2 regions of the Blautia sp. HCN-1074 genome follow, and region 2 is predicted to be linked to the other one. Evidence: predicted binding sites of a transcription regulator. Region 2 holds the regulator's gene; the other holds the start of a gene.
The links. Region 2 encodes NrdR, which represses ribonucleotide reductase genes. Its sites were predicted from a motif close to CACAANATNTTGTG; they were not measured.
Positions count from the first base shown of each region.

Region 1: a site for NrdR is predicted at 2,371-2,384, ahead of nrdD (anaerobic ribonucleoside-triphosphate reductase). Genes of this name have one in related genera too.

Region 1 covers NZ_JBBKBP010000003.1:161,024-168,632, forward strand. The annotation lists gene arcC (carbamate kinase) at 1-124, shown strand, start outside; gene nrdD (anaerobic ribonucleoside-triphosphate reductase) at 219-2,354, opposite strand; gene WKT11_RS04605 (hypothetical protein) at 2,475-3,398, opposite strand; gene asnA (aspartate--ammonia ligase) at 3,724-4,731, shown strand; gene WKT11_RS04615 (CBS domain-containing protein) at 4,874-5,335, shown strand; gene WKT11_RS04620 (bile acid:sodium symporter family protein) at 5,469-6,419, opposite strand; gene WKT11_RS04625 (amino acid ABC transporter ATP-binding protein) at 6,432-7,172, opposite strand; gene WKT11_RS04630 (amino acid ABC transporter permease) at 7,162-7,609, opposite strand, start outside.
Region 2 covers NZ_JBBKBP010000002.1:10,899-18,507, forward strand. The annotation lists gene WKT11_RS02270 (CDP-glycerol glycerophosphotransferase family protein) at 1-827, shown strand, start outside; gene WKT11_RS02275 (CDP-glycerol glycerophosphotransferase family protein) at 853-3,741, shown strand; gene sigG (RNA polymerase sporulation sigma factor SigG) at 3,880-4,659, opposite strand; gene WKT11_RS02285 (PRC-barrel domain-containing protein) at 4,859-5,110, opposite strand; gene nrdR (transcriptional regulator NrdR) at 5,394-5,843, shown strand; gene gdhA (NADP-specific glutamate dehydrogenase) at 6,101-7,435, opposite strand.

The sequences.
Region 1 (7,609 bases), on a different contig from region 2:
GCTCCCTAAATTTGAAGCAGGAATTGCCTTCATTGAAAAGGGTGATGGCAGAAGAACTATTATCACAGATATCTCTCATGCAAAAGACGGATATTATGAAAAGACCGGAACTATCATTAAATAATAAAATATAGAATCCATCATATAAAAAACCAGGGAGTCTTGCAGATAATTTCATTTGCAAGACTCCCTGGTTTTTACTTTCATATTTTTTATATTTACATAGATTTACGTTCCGCAATCTCTGCCATCTTAGCTTCATTCAGACGTGTATCACCATGCACACGGCTGTAAGAGAGATATCCATTCATACGGTCAATCTTAGTCAGGTTCTTGGAACCGCAAACCGGACACACATCCATCTCAAGCTCCTCATGTCCACAGTCGTCACAGTAAGCAAGAGAAAGGTTAACTCCTTCATAATATCCCAGAGACATCGCTCTGCGGATCAGTGTACGGATTGCTTCACGATTATAACCGATTGGATAACGTACATACTGAATCTTACCGCCATTACACAGTTCCCAGAAACGTCCCTCCAGATCCTGTTTCTCGATCGGGGTTACATCTTCGGTTACATGACAGTGGAAGCTGTTGCTCACATACGGACGGTCGGAAACGCCTTTGACAATACCGTACATCTTACGGAACTGTTCAACTTGCAGACCACACAGACTTTCTGCCGGTGTTCCATAAATTGCATAAAGATAACCATCTTCCTCTTTAAACTCATTTACCTTCTTATTGATATATTTCAGAACATCCAGTGCAAACTGTCCGTCCTCAGCGATAGATTTACCATTATAAAGCTCCTGAAGCTCATTCAACGCTGTGATACCAAAGGAAGCTGTCATCGGCTTCAGAATCTTTCCAATCTTCTCATTCGGTTTCAGATGTCCACCATAAAAACCACCCTCGCAATATGCCAGTGGGTTGGTAGAAGCTCGCATCTGTCCAAGATAATCATACGTACGGATATGAAGATTACGGATCATCTCAAGATAGAAATCCAGTACCTCATAGAAATCTCTGCTCTCTGCTCTCGCTTTCGCAAGAATCATCGGAAGATGAAGACTTACCGCACCAATGTTAAATCTGCCTACAAATACAGGCACATCCTTGTCATCTGCCGGGTACATTCCGCCACGTTCATACCATGGGCTTAAGAAAGCACGGCATCCCATCGGGCTGATAACCTTTCCATACTGCTTGTACATACTGGAAATATATCCTTTTCCGGACATAGAAAGCCAGTCCGGATACATTGTCTTGGCAGAGCAGTCAACGCCTGCCTCGAATACATCCTCACTGATCTTGCCTTTTCCATGAATGTTCTCGTCATACAGAAATACGATCTTCGGGAAAAGCACCGGTTTCTTACGTCCTGTTTTACCCTGTCCGCCTTTGTGCACTTCAAGAAGAGATACACTTGCCATCTTCTCAAACTGCTTAGTTCCCAGTCCAAGAGTTACTGTCACAAACGGATAATCTCCTCTGGAAGATCCCACTGTATTCAGCTTATACTCGATTCCCTGCCATCCCTGGTCAAAGTCTCTGCGGACTTTATCAAGTGCATACTCAATCGCACGCTCCTCACGTCCGGTCCAGCTCTCATCAGAGTACTTCATAAATTCCTGAATATATTTATCATAGCTCTTCTGTGCATACGGAGCAAGAATCTTATCCACTTCAGGTACTGTAAATCCGCCATACTGCTGTGCAGCGGTGCTCAGGATGATATCCCCCATAACGTCAAACGCTGTATCCAATGTCTTCGGCTCGTTGTACCATACATTTCCCATCTCGAATCCGCCGCTTAATACGGATGCCACATCAAACAGGCAGCAGTTCATGGTATCAAGACGTGCTGACTGGTCATGGATATAAATATAACCATCTTTACAAGCCTGAAGTTCATTACGGTTCATGAAGAATTTACGATAAAGCTCTTTATTCAGTTCATTAAAAATCAGGCTTCGCTTCGTAGCAACCAGTGCGCTGTCTGTATTTGCATTACTCTTATCACCGATATAACGGATTGCCTGACTCTTCGTATATACATCATCCATCATATGGATAAAGTCAAGTTTGTAATTTCTGTAGTCACGATAACTCTTGGCTACAGCCGGATTCACTCTCTCAAGTGCTCCTTCCACAATATTATGCATCTCCTGAATCTGTATCTCATTCTTGCCCAGTGCTTCTGCATGTTCTTCCGCAAAATGGCAGATAAATTCTTTCTCTTTGTCAGAAAATGTATATAAGATTCTGGCCGCCGACTTATTTACTGCCGCTACGATCTTCTGTGAATTAAACTCTTCTCTTGTGCCATCTTTCTTTATTACATATATCATACTTTTCGCTCCCATATACAAGATATAGTATTATTTTCTTTCGTTGTCCACAATTTATTCTATATGTGGTACGTTTATCAAGTATAGCACAGACTCTGGTAAAAGGGAAGAGCAAAAAAATTATTCGTCATATTGCTGAATTTTATATAATGCAAGATAATTCTCTTGACCGTCCAGAGATACCGCAGTAACCTCATCCCCTACATGTAATTCCATTCTCTCCTGCTGTCCTGCTTCGTCAAATTTTACAGTTTTCTTCTTTCCAGTAGTGTACTTAATCTCCAGTGCCACCTCTTCCCAGCCGGATTTAATCTTATATTCTCCCGGCTCAATTAAAAATTCATACTCTATATCCTCTAAACCATAGATGCCTTCTTGTGTCTTTATATAATTCTCTCCAACCACATAACTTTCTCCCGCGAAAATATAAGTATCCGGTTCGGTGCCCTGAATATTCTCGGTTGATTCCGCAACCTTACTGACTTTATTATCCCAGTCTTTTGTCTCTGTTTCCCCATCATCGCTGTCGCTGCCTGAAAAAACACTGCCGGGATTTATTCCAAACTCATCATTGATAAACGACTCAATTCTATATCCAATACTATCCCAGTACTCTTCGGTCTGTGCTGCAACACTCAGTAAAATTACAACAATGATCCAGAATACAGTTGCTCCCTTTTTGCTCTTTTTCTTCTCTTTCCGCTTCTGTACGGGATTTCGATTCGTGGTATATGTACGAGTGCCGACATTCTGTCCTGCCGACGCTTTTTTTACTGAAGTCTGCACTTTTTCTGTTTTTGCCTTCGGCACTGTCTTTTTTACCGTACTGGTTTTCGAAGACTTATTTGCCGTTTTATTTCTGTCCGGCAGTGGTATCTCGCTCTCGGCCATAGCCTTTCTTACTTTCGCCGATGCATGGCGATAATGCTCTGACCGATCTTCATTCAGATGATACAGTTCCAAATCATTTCTATATGGCATTCCACAATATTTACATCTTCCATTTACGACCGGCCCGTCACAAACCTGGCATCTCTTTCCCATATATCTTCCCCCTGTATTCTATAATTATCCGTAGTCCGTTTCATAATCCGATTTTCTGTCATTTTTATTGTAACATTTTACACTAATCTTGCAAGGTGGAAATTGTCAAACAGATATTTTCCTGTTATAATAGCGAAGTGAAAGATTGTGTTACTGAGAACTGAATGAACCGTAACAGGATTGTTGCCATTCACTTAGTAATCTGTAACAAATGGTTAATGGATATTCATCAATAGCTGAACAATAAAATAATGTAGAATATCTATAATATTTTATTGTTTTGCTATGGAATATGCAAATACAGAATTGTAGGAGGATTCCAATAATGGATCAGATTAAAATTCCTGACGGGTATCAGTCAGCTTTAAATCTCCACGATACCCAGATTGCCATTAAGACTGTGAAAGATTTCTTCCAGCAGACGCTCTCCCAGAAGCTCAATCTGCTGCGAGTTTCCGCTCCGGTATTCGTAAATCCGTCATCCGGTCTGAACGACAACTTAAACGGTGTAGAACGCCCGGTAAGCTTTGATATCAAAGGACAGAAAGAGAATGCCGAGATCGTACACTCTCTTGCCAAATGGAAAAGATACGCATTACAGAAATATGGTTTCGCTCATGGTGAAGGTCTTTACACAGACATGATCGCCATCAGAAGAGACGAAGACCTGGATAACATCCACTCTGTATATGTAGACCAGTGGGACTGGGAAAAGATCATCAGCAAAGAAGAGCGCAACATGGACACACTTGTATCCACAGTACGCGCGATCTACAGCGTTCTTCGTAAAACAGAGAAATATATGGCTGTTCAGTATGATTATATCGAAGAAATCCTTCCAAGAGAGATCGCATTTGTCAGCACACAGGAACTGGTTGACATGTATCCGGATCTTACCCCTAAGGAACGTGAATACAAAGTCGTTAAAGAAAAAGGCGCTGTATTCCTTATGCAGGTTGGTAAGACATTAACTAACGGAGAACGCCACGACGGACGTGCGCCGGACTATGATGACTGGGAATTAAACGGTGATATCCTCGTTTATTATCCGGTTCTTGACATCGCACTGGAACTCTCTTCCATGGGTATCCGTGTTGATGAAAACGCCCTTGACAAACAGCTGACTATCGCAGGCTGCGACGACAGACGCGAGCTTCCTTTCCAGAAAGCAATCCTGAACAAAGAACTCCCATACACCATCGGTGGTGGTATCGGCCAGTCCCGTATCTGCATGTTCTTCCTCAGAAAAGCTCATATCGGTGAAGTACACGCTTCCCTGTGGCCGGAAGAAGTTATGAAAGAGGCTGAGGCCAAGGGTGTACAGCTTCTGTAAGAAATAGCTGTATCATCCGAAGCATAAGCATGCTGACCGACAATTTCAGATATTGATTCGTCAGTATATCTATATCAGATAATCACATATGCCCAGATATATCTGCGCATATCGCAATGAATGTAGCGGGGTAAATACACAAGTGAATATTTTGTTTTTCTTAACACCAAAAAGCGACGTAGCATATATATTTGAAGATGAAACACTCCGCCAGACACTTGAGAAAATGGAGCACAGGAAGTTCTCTTGTATTCCACTTCTGAGTCTGGATGGAAAATATAAAGGAACCATTTCTGAAGGTGATCTGCTCTGGGGGATGAAAACTTTAAATGTCCCAAATCTGAAAACAGCCGAGGGCATTTCAATCATGGCTATCCCACGCAGGGCAACCTACAAAGCAGTTCACGCAGACTCCGATATGGAGGATCTGCTTGATAAGGCCATTAACCAGAATTATGTTCCGGTTGTCGATGATCAGGGATACTTTATCGGTATCATTACCCGTAAAGAAATCATCAAATATTGCTACAAAGAACTTAAGAAATATGTAGCGGCTTCAAATGCAGAGAAGACTGAATCGCAGATTGATTCTCCTGAGAATTGAGAAGCAGATACCTGTCTCTTCTTTCGCAAAAAACATATTCCAATGCTGATAATATAAACAGGGACTGTAAGCTGATTGATATTTTATATCAATTTCTGCTTACAGTCCCTGTTTTACATAGTACGAATGCAACTCACTCTATAGCAGTTCTCATACTCTTCTGTGCCAGCAGCTTTCCAAACAATGCCGCCAGCACCTGCTGAAACAACGTCCCGATCATAACTGGAAACATCACCTCTCCCGGAAAATATGCAGCCGCTATCACTGCTCCTGCGCTGATATTTCTCATTCCTGTTCCATACATCATCGAAACCGCTGTACTTCGGTCACGTCTGAACACATGAGCCACCAGCCAGCCAAGCGCATATCCTGATGCAGCCAGCACCAGAATTGCCAATGCCACTTTCACCCTCTGCATATTCATATTCCTGATATACGGCGCCACTTTAGATGAATTAGAGGTCACCACAAACATCAATGCCAGCTTGGAAAAAGGTGCCAGTTTTCCCGGCCATGTCTTCATCACTTTTCCATCTGTAACCTGGTTCAAAGTCATCGCAGCGATAGCCGGAAGTGCCACCATAAATACCAGCTCCCGCATCATTTTCGCCGGATCCATCGTCACTGCGGAACCCAGCAGAATCCGCAAAGTAGCCGGAATCAGAAACGGTGCCAGCACCGTATCCAGAACCACAAGTGACAACGATAACGGGCTGTTTCCCTCATAAATTGTCACCCACATCAGGCTTACTACTGCCGTAGGAACTGCAAATTCCAGCACCATTCCTGTGATCAGATCCATATTATCGCCAAAGAAAATATGCCCTGCGCCACAGGCCGCTGCCGGTATCACAACATGAAGCAAAAGCATAATGATAAGCAGCGCCCCCGGATGGCGAAACACATTCGCCACGTCACGGAAACGCGATTTCAGCGCCCCCGCAAATGTTATAAATGCAAATACGGCCGGCACATAAGGCAGACCGCATTTGGCAATATCAGGAAAACACACGCCCACCAACAGGCATGTCGGTGTTACCAGTGCCATCCATTTCTCTATAAAACTGTTAAATTTTTTCAGCATTATAATTCCCTGTTATAAAACTTTTGAAAGGAAGTCTCTCAGTCTCTGATTCTTCGGATTCTCGAAGAATTCTTTCGGTGTGTTCTCCTCCTGAATCTTACCATCGTCGATGAAAATAACTCTTGTCGCTACTTCTCTGGCAAATCCCATCTCATGAGTAACAACAACCATGGTCATACCGGACTGTGCAAGCTCCTTCATCAGCTCCAGAACCTCACCAACCATCTCAGGGTCGAGTGCGGAAGTCGGCTCGTCAAAGAGCATTACATCCGGGTTCATAGCCAGAGAACGGGCAATAGCAATACGCTGCTTCTGTCCACCGGAAAGCATATCCGGATATGCATTGGCTTTGTCCGGAAGTCCTACACGCGTCAGAAGCTCATCCGCTTTCTTAGACGCTTCTTCCTTTGTCATCAGTTTCAGTTCTACCGGCGCCAGCATAATGTTCTGTTTTACCGTTTTATGCGGAAAAAGATTAAACTGCTGGAACACCATTCCGATTTTCTGACGGTGTCTGTTGATATCGACCTTCGGATCTGTGATATCTGTTCCCTCAAAGAGAATCTGTCCGCCTGTCGGAACCTCCAGAAGATTTAAAGATCTCAGGAAAGTAGATTTACCGGAACCGGAAGGACCGATGATCGCTACTACTTCTCCCTGACAGATATCTGTTGTAATTCCGTCAAGAACCTGATTACTGCCAAAAGCTTTTTTCAGTTCTTTCACCTGGATCAGTACATTCTTATCGCTCACTGGTTCTCAATCTCCTTTCCAGTTTATTCATACCCCATGTAAGGATTCCAACAATCACAAGATAGATCGCTGCTGCCGCCATCAATGGCCAGAACGCATTATAGGTACGGCTCTGAATCAGCATAGCACCCTTTGTCAGGTCCATCATACCGATGTAACCGATGATAGATGTCTCTTTAATCAGCACGATAAATTCATTTACCAGTGCCGGAAGTACATTCTTAAATGCCTGTGGGATAATGATCAGGCGCATCGTCTGGCTGAAATTCAGTCCCAGGCTTCGTCCTGCCTCTGTCTGTCCCTGATCAATAGACATGATACCGGAACGGACAATTTCAGCTACATAAGCACCAGAGTTGATACCAAAGGCAAGTCCGCCTACGATAATCTTATTGATACTTACAGAGCCAAAAATTACAAAGTTCATAATCAGCAGC
Region 2 (7,609 bases):
AGCTCTTTATTGATCTCTGGCATGGATGCGGATATAAGGCAAATAAAAATGGACGTAAGGTATTTTTTGATTATTGTCTGGTTCCCGGAGATATCTTTATTAAAACAAAGATGGAATTCTTTGGATGTACTTCCAAGAAACTTCTCTCTTTTGGATACCCGCGTTATGATATGATGCTCAGAGGAAGCAAAAAGGCAGACGAGTTTAAGGAGAAGCTGCTGAAAGAAACGAACAGTGAGAAAATGATTCTCTGGATGCCGACATACAGACATGCTTCCAGCGAACGTCTCAATGAGGAAACATTGAATAATGAATTTAATATTCCGATCATTGACGATGCAGACAAACTTCTTGAACTGAATAATTTCTGTAAGGAAAATCATATTCTGATCGTTATCAAGAAGCATTATCTCCAGATTCCGTATGATTTTGGTGAGAATGTTCTTACAAATATTGTTTATCTGGAAAATAAAGATCTTGCTGATAACGAATTACAGCTTTATGAATTCATCAACTGCTCAGATGCGCTTGTTTCAGATTATTCATCTGTTGCGATTGACTATCTGCTTCTGGACAGACCACTGGGCTTCACATTGGATGATTATGAAGCTTATACAGAGTCCAGAGGATGGGTATTTGATGATCCGCTGGAATATATGCCTGGTGAACATATGTACAATATGCAAGATTTTGAGAATTTTATTTTGGATATCAAGAATGGAAATGATAAGTATAAGGAACAGCGTGCCAGTGTAAGAGCGAAAACACATAATGTGTGCGATAATTACTGTCAGCGTGTACTGGATTACTTTAACATCACTATGTAAAGCCATAACAGGAGAAGAAAGATAAATGAAAATATGTATTTGGTGTACTAAGATATTTGATCTTGGCGGAACTAAGCGAGTTGTCACACTCCTTGCAAATGAACTTGTAAAAGAACACGATGTAACGATCATGATATACCAGGATAGATTTAAAGAAGACCGCAATATGTACCATATGAGCGAAGATATCAAAGTGGACTTTATTGACAACAGTGAATTTGTCAATCGCCATCATACACCGGCTTTCTGCTGGCGTTATCTTGTTCAGAAACTGAATGCGAAATATGGAATTTTTAATAAAGAAAGATTTAACGATATCCTGGCAGATGCGATTTTCCCTAAGAAGACCAGGGAAAAATGGGTGAAGTATTTAAATGAGCAGAACTATGATATCATTATTACAACTGCCGGTCTGAGTCTTCGCCTTGGTATGCTGGCACCGGAACTGAATGCAAAGACGATTGGCTGGCAGCATAACTGCTATGCCGGATATCTGGATGTGCCTAATGTTGTATTCTGGAAACAGGAATGTCTGCTTCAGGAATATCTGCCCAAATTGGACAGATATATCGTCCTCAGTGATTATGATAAACGCGATTATAAGAAATTCCTGGATATTGATACAGAGGTTAAAATCAATCCGAGAAGTTTCGTAAGCGAACGCAAATGTGATCCAAAATCCAAGCGTTTTCTTATGGCTACCCGTTTCGTATATGCCAAGGGTCTTGACTTGATGATGGAATCCTTTGAGGAATTCTGCAAACAGGATGACGAATGGCAGTTAGATATTATCGGAGCCGGTGATCTTTGGAACCAGATCGTGGCAGATGCCAAAAGACGTGGTATTGAAGACAGAGTTAACTTTGTTGGCTATACCAATGAACCGGAGAAATATTATCTGAATTCATCTATTTTCCTTCTTCCGTCAAGATGGGAAGGGTGGCCGATGGTTATCATGGAAGCTTTTGAGTTTGGTCTTCCGGTTATCGCATTCCATACAGGTGCGATGGATCTGATCATAGATGATGGAAAGACAGGATACCTGCCGGAAGCTTTTGATACAAAGAAATTTACAGATGCAATGTTAAAACTTGCCCATGACGAAGAGCTTCGCAGGGAAATGTCCAGAAATGCAATCTGGAAGTCAGAAGATTTTGCAATTGAAAAAGCTGTCAAAGAATGGAACCGTCTTTTCAACCGTGTGATGGGAATTGAGACATTTTATCAGAAGAATGAAAAGAAGATTCTTGAATGCAGGGAAAAATATCCGTTGAGAACCAGTTATGCTGAATTTGTAAAGGAATATCAGCTAAGGGATAAAACCATTCTTTACGAAGCGTTTGGCGGACGTGGAATGATCTGTAATCCGTATGCTCTTTTCCTGTACCTTCTGGAAAAAGAAGAGTATCAGGATTATACACATATCTGGGTTTTAGATGATTTTGAAGACAACAGGAAGCAGATTGAAAAATACGAGAAATATCCAAATGTAAGATTTGTAAAATATAAGTCAAAGGAATATTGTAAAGATCTTGCAACGGTAAAATATCTGGTAAATAATGTAAGTTTCCCAAGTTATTTCCTTAAGAGAGAAGGACAGGTGCTGATCGATACCTGGCATGGTACTCCGTTAAAGAACATGGGATTTGATATTCCGGGAGCTAATATTTCTCAGGGAAATACAGCAAGAAATCTTCTCAGTGCAGATTATATTGTTTCTTCAGGCCCTTACATGACTGAGACGGCATATAAGAATTCTTATAAAATGCAGAATTTGTATGAGGGAACAATCCTTGAAGAAGGCTTCCCGCGCAATGATAAACTGTTTGAGAATAATCGCGCAGAAATTATTCGGAAACTTCAAAGTTATGGCGTAAATGCAGAAGCGGATAAAAAAATAATCCTTTATGCTCCGACATGGAGAGGTGAGCAGTATAGTCAGCCGGATACAGATTTACAGGACGTATATAAACTGATTCAGATCATAGAAAACAGCATAGATACAAAAGAGTATCAAGTATTGGTTAAACTTCATCAGATCGTATATCATTATCTGAAAGAGAATCAGGTGGAACTGGGAGATGCTCAGGCGAAATTTATCCCTGCTACAATGGATACCAATGAGATTTTGTCTGTAACAGATGTACTTATTTCTGATTATTCCAGTATTTTCTACGATTTCATGCTGACAGGAAAACCGATTCTGTTCTATGTGCCTGATGCAGAAAACTTTGAAGATTACAGAGGATTATATTATGGATTTGACAATCTTCCGGGACCGGCGGTATCTTCACCGGAGAAACTGGGTGAGCTGCTCAAAGATATTCCGGCAGCAGTAAGTTCTTATCAGGAGAAATATGCGAAAGCCAGAGTACAGATATGTCCAAGAGATGACGGAAATGTCTGCAGACGAATCGTTGATGTGATGTTTGACGGGAAAGAACCGGTAAATCCGGTATACCTGAATAAAACAGATAAAGTAAAACTTTTGGTATATGCAGGTGATTTTAGTAATGCACCTGAGACAACGGCATTTTATGAATTCCTGAACAAAGTAGATTTTGAACATTTTGATGTCACTCTGATTGGTAATGGCGCAAAGGAAGAGGAATCTGCAAAGAAATTGAATGAACTGTCAAAAGAAGTGAGGGTATTATACTGGAAACGTTCTTATCCTGCTACAGATGAGGAATATGTATGCCATAAGAAGTTCATGAAAGCAGAGGAAACAGAAGTGCCTGAGATGCTTCTTGATTTCTATAAACGTGAGCTTCGAAGAATACTGGGAATGTCAAAGTTTGACTATGCTGTAGTATTTACAGATATGAAGAAGTTTTTCCCTGCAATGTCTGGTGCACTGGATGTGAAGCAGATATATGACATAGAAAACTGGCAGGAAGTTCTGAAATTTTAAAAAATTATGTAAGCAGTCTGGTAAGTATAAATACTGGACTGCTTTTTATATTATAGAAATTTTTTTGTAGTATTTCTATGACAGGAAAATATGATAAAGCTTTTCGGGTGCTACTGAGAACGGAGTGAACAGTAACTTTCAGGTGCGCAGATAATTGCGCATGGATTTTAAGGCATTTTTCTCCAGGCGACTGACCTGTGCCTGGGAGATGCCTATTTCCTGAGCCACTTCCATCTGAGTTTTTCCTTCGTAAAAGCGCAGTTCTATGATATGTTTTTCACGTTTGCTTAGACGCTTCATGGCTTCCCGGAGAGACAGATCTTCAATCCAGCGATCTTCTTTATTTTTGGTATCGCTGATTTGATCCATAACATAAAGAGTATCTCCTCCTTCGGTATAAACCGGTTCAAAGAGGCTTACCGGATTTTGAATCGCGTCCAGAGCGTATACGATCATTTCTTTTTCGATACCGATTTCCTGTGCAATTTCGGTGACTGTCGGTTCTTTAAGATGCTGTTTCATATAAGTTTCGCGGGTATAGATCGCTTTATATGCAATGTCGCGAAGAGAGCGGCTTACACGAATGCTGTTATTATCCCTTAGGTATCTTCGGATTTCTCCAATGATCATGGGAACGGCATATGTTGAAAATTTTACCTGTAGAGTTGTGTCAAAGTTATCGATTGCTTTGATCAGGCCGATACAGCCGATCTGAAAGAGATCATCTGCATTTTCGCTGCTGTTTTGAAATCTTCGTATCACACTGAGGACCAGCCGCAGATTTCCTTTGATGTATAATTCACGTGCCTGTTCATCACCTTTTTTGATACGGCTGAACAGTTCTTCTTTTTCTTCTGCATTAAGAACAGGAAGTTTCGCCGTATTGACTCCACAGATTTCTACTTTGTTCAGTGCCATCTTTTTTGAATCCTCCTTATTATCCTTAAACGTAAAACAGTAAAATTTACCTGATAATGTTTCAGTAAGAATGATTCTCAGATGGAGGAATAATTATACTTTTAACTGGAAAATATAAAAAATATTGCCCCTTGACAAAGTAAAGGCTTAAAGCATATCGCTATATCCGCCTGACGCCGCAGCAGGTGTGGATATATGGTTATTTATGTAAACATTTTTCTTCTTCAATCTCCACAAGAATAATATCATCACCAATTCGGCAGATACATTCCCAGGGAATGAGATATTCGCTGTCATGTCCAAAAAGACAACACAGTTTTCCGGGACCAGGCACGATCAAAGCTGTCAGACGATTGGTTTTGCAGTCGAATTCTATATCAACAGGACATCCAAGACTTCGACAGGTACAGGTATTGATTACTTCTTTTTGCTTTAATTCGCAGATTCTCATAGAATTGGAAGATCCTTTCTGAATACAAAGAGTTATCCGTTACCGAGATTGAAATGAACAGTAACGTTATCTGATAACAATTTATGTATTTTTGCGAAAATTTATGCAAGTCCTTTTATTGACACTTCAAATAGAAATACAGTATAATAAACTCATACATAACTGTTCAGTACCATGTTTCTATGTGAAAATATCTCATGGGATAGTAGACTGCTGAATAGTTACAGCTATACAACATAATCTCACAGAAAACGTGATATGACTTAAAAAGGGGGGACGTCCTATGAAGTGTCCATTTTGTAATCAGGATAACACGAGAGTAGTTGATTCCAGACCGGTAGAGGATACAAACTCTATTCGCCGCCGCCGTTTATGCGATGCCTGTGGCAGAAGATTTACTACATATGAGAAAGTGGAGAGTATTCCGCTTACGGTGATCAAGAAAGATCAGAACAGAGAGCAGTACAGTCGTGCCAAGATTCAGGCAGGCATTCTGAGAGCGTGCTATAAAAGACCGATATCTATAGATAAAGTGGAAGAAATGATGGATGCCATCGAAGGGGAAATTTTTAATACGGAAGAAAAAGAAATTTCCAGCACAAAGATTGGAGAGATCGTGATGAATCATCTCAAAGATCTGGATGCGGTTGCTTATGTACGTTTCGCATCAGTGTACAGAGAATTTAAAGATGTCAGTACATTTATGGATGAACTGAAGAAGTTTATGAATTAACACATTAATATTGATCAGATGCTGTGAAAAAAAAGATAGCTGCTGTTTTGAGATAGCGGGGGAAAGACCGCATATATCAGACAGCAGTTTTTATATTACAGGTAAGCGGATTGCGAATATCCGATTGACAAATTATTTGGAAATATCCAAAATACAGACGAAAAATGGAGTATATTTTTACATTATAAAAAGCCGGCAGAATTAATTCCACCGACTTTTTATGTGTATTTTTTATGGGGTAGTTAACGAATTAAAAATTAAACAATACCCTGAGCTTTCATAGCATCTACAACTTTCTCAAAGCCTGCGATGTTAGCACCTACAACGTAGTTGCCTTCCATTCCATAACGTTTGGAAGCATCATCAACTTTGTTGAAGATGTCAACCATGATCTGATGAAGTTTTGCATCAACTTCTTCAGCTGTCCAGGAAAGTCTTGCAGAGTTCTGGCACATTTCCAGCGCGGAAGTAGCAACACCACCGGCATTAGCAGCTTTACCAGGCATAAATGTTACGCCGTTTGCCATAAGATAATCTGTTGCTTCACGGGTAGTAGGCATGTTAGCACCTTCTGCAACATATTTGCAGCCGTTTGCGATAAGAGTTTTAACGGCGTCAAGATCAAGCTCGTTCTGTGTTGCGCATGGAAGATAGATATCGCATTTGATATTCCAGATACCTTTTCCTTCTGTGTAAGTAGCGCCTTCAACACGATCAGCATATTCTTTGATACGTCCACGTTTTACTTCTTTGATATCTTTAACGATGTCAAGTTTGATTCCTTCCGGATCATAGATATATCCGTTGGAGTCGCACATAGCAACAACTTTACCGCCAAGTTCAGTAGCTTTTTCTACAGCGTAGATAGCAACGTTACCGGAACCTGTTACGATAAGAGTTTTACCGGAAATTGTATCGTTTTTAGCTTTAACCATCTCGTCAAGCATATATACAAGACCATATCCTGTAGCCTGTGTACGGATTAAAGATCCACCATAGGAAAGACCTTTACCTGTGAGAACACCTTCATATAATCCACGGTTTCTCTTGTACTGTCCGTACAGATAACCGATCTCACGTCCGCCTACACCGATATCACCTGCAGGAACGTCCATGTCAGCGCCGATATATTTGGAAAGCTCTGTCATAAAGCTCTGGCAGAATGCCATAACTTCTCTGTCAGATTTTCCTTTAGGATCGAAGTTGGAACCACCTTTACCGCCGCCGATTGGAAGACCTGTAAGAGAGTTCTTGAAGATCTGCTCAAAACCTAAGAATTTAAGAATTCCCTGGTTTACTGACGGATGGAATCTTAAACCACCCTTGTATGGTCCGATTGCGCTGTTGAACTGTACACGATAACCCTTGTTTACCTGTACAACACCTTTGTCATCTACCCACGGAACACGGAAAGAAATGATTCTTTCTGGCTCAACAAGACGCTCCAGAATGGAAAGTTTGCGGTATTCTTCTTCATTTTTGTCGATTACGACTTTAAGGGAGTCTAAAACTTCCTTTACTGCCTGATGGAATTCAGGCTCATTTGGATTCTGTGCTACGACTCTCTCGTATACCTCTTCAGTATAAGACATAATGATTTCCTCCTCGTCGATCGTTTAAGTTATAATTTTTAAATCGACGTTATTATACACTAAAGTGTTACAAATGGAAAGAGCCAAATGAAATTTTTTTATAAAAATTTTGTGAACAAATTTTGACTTGATAAAAAAAGTTAAATATGAGAAAATGTTAAGAATCATCCATAT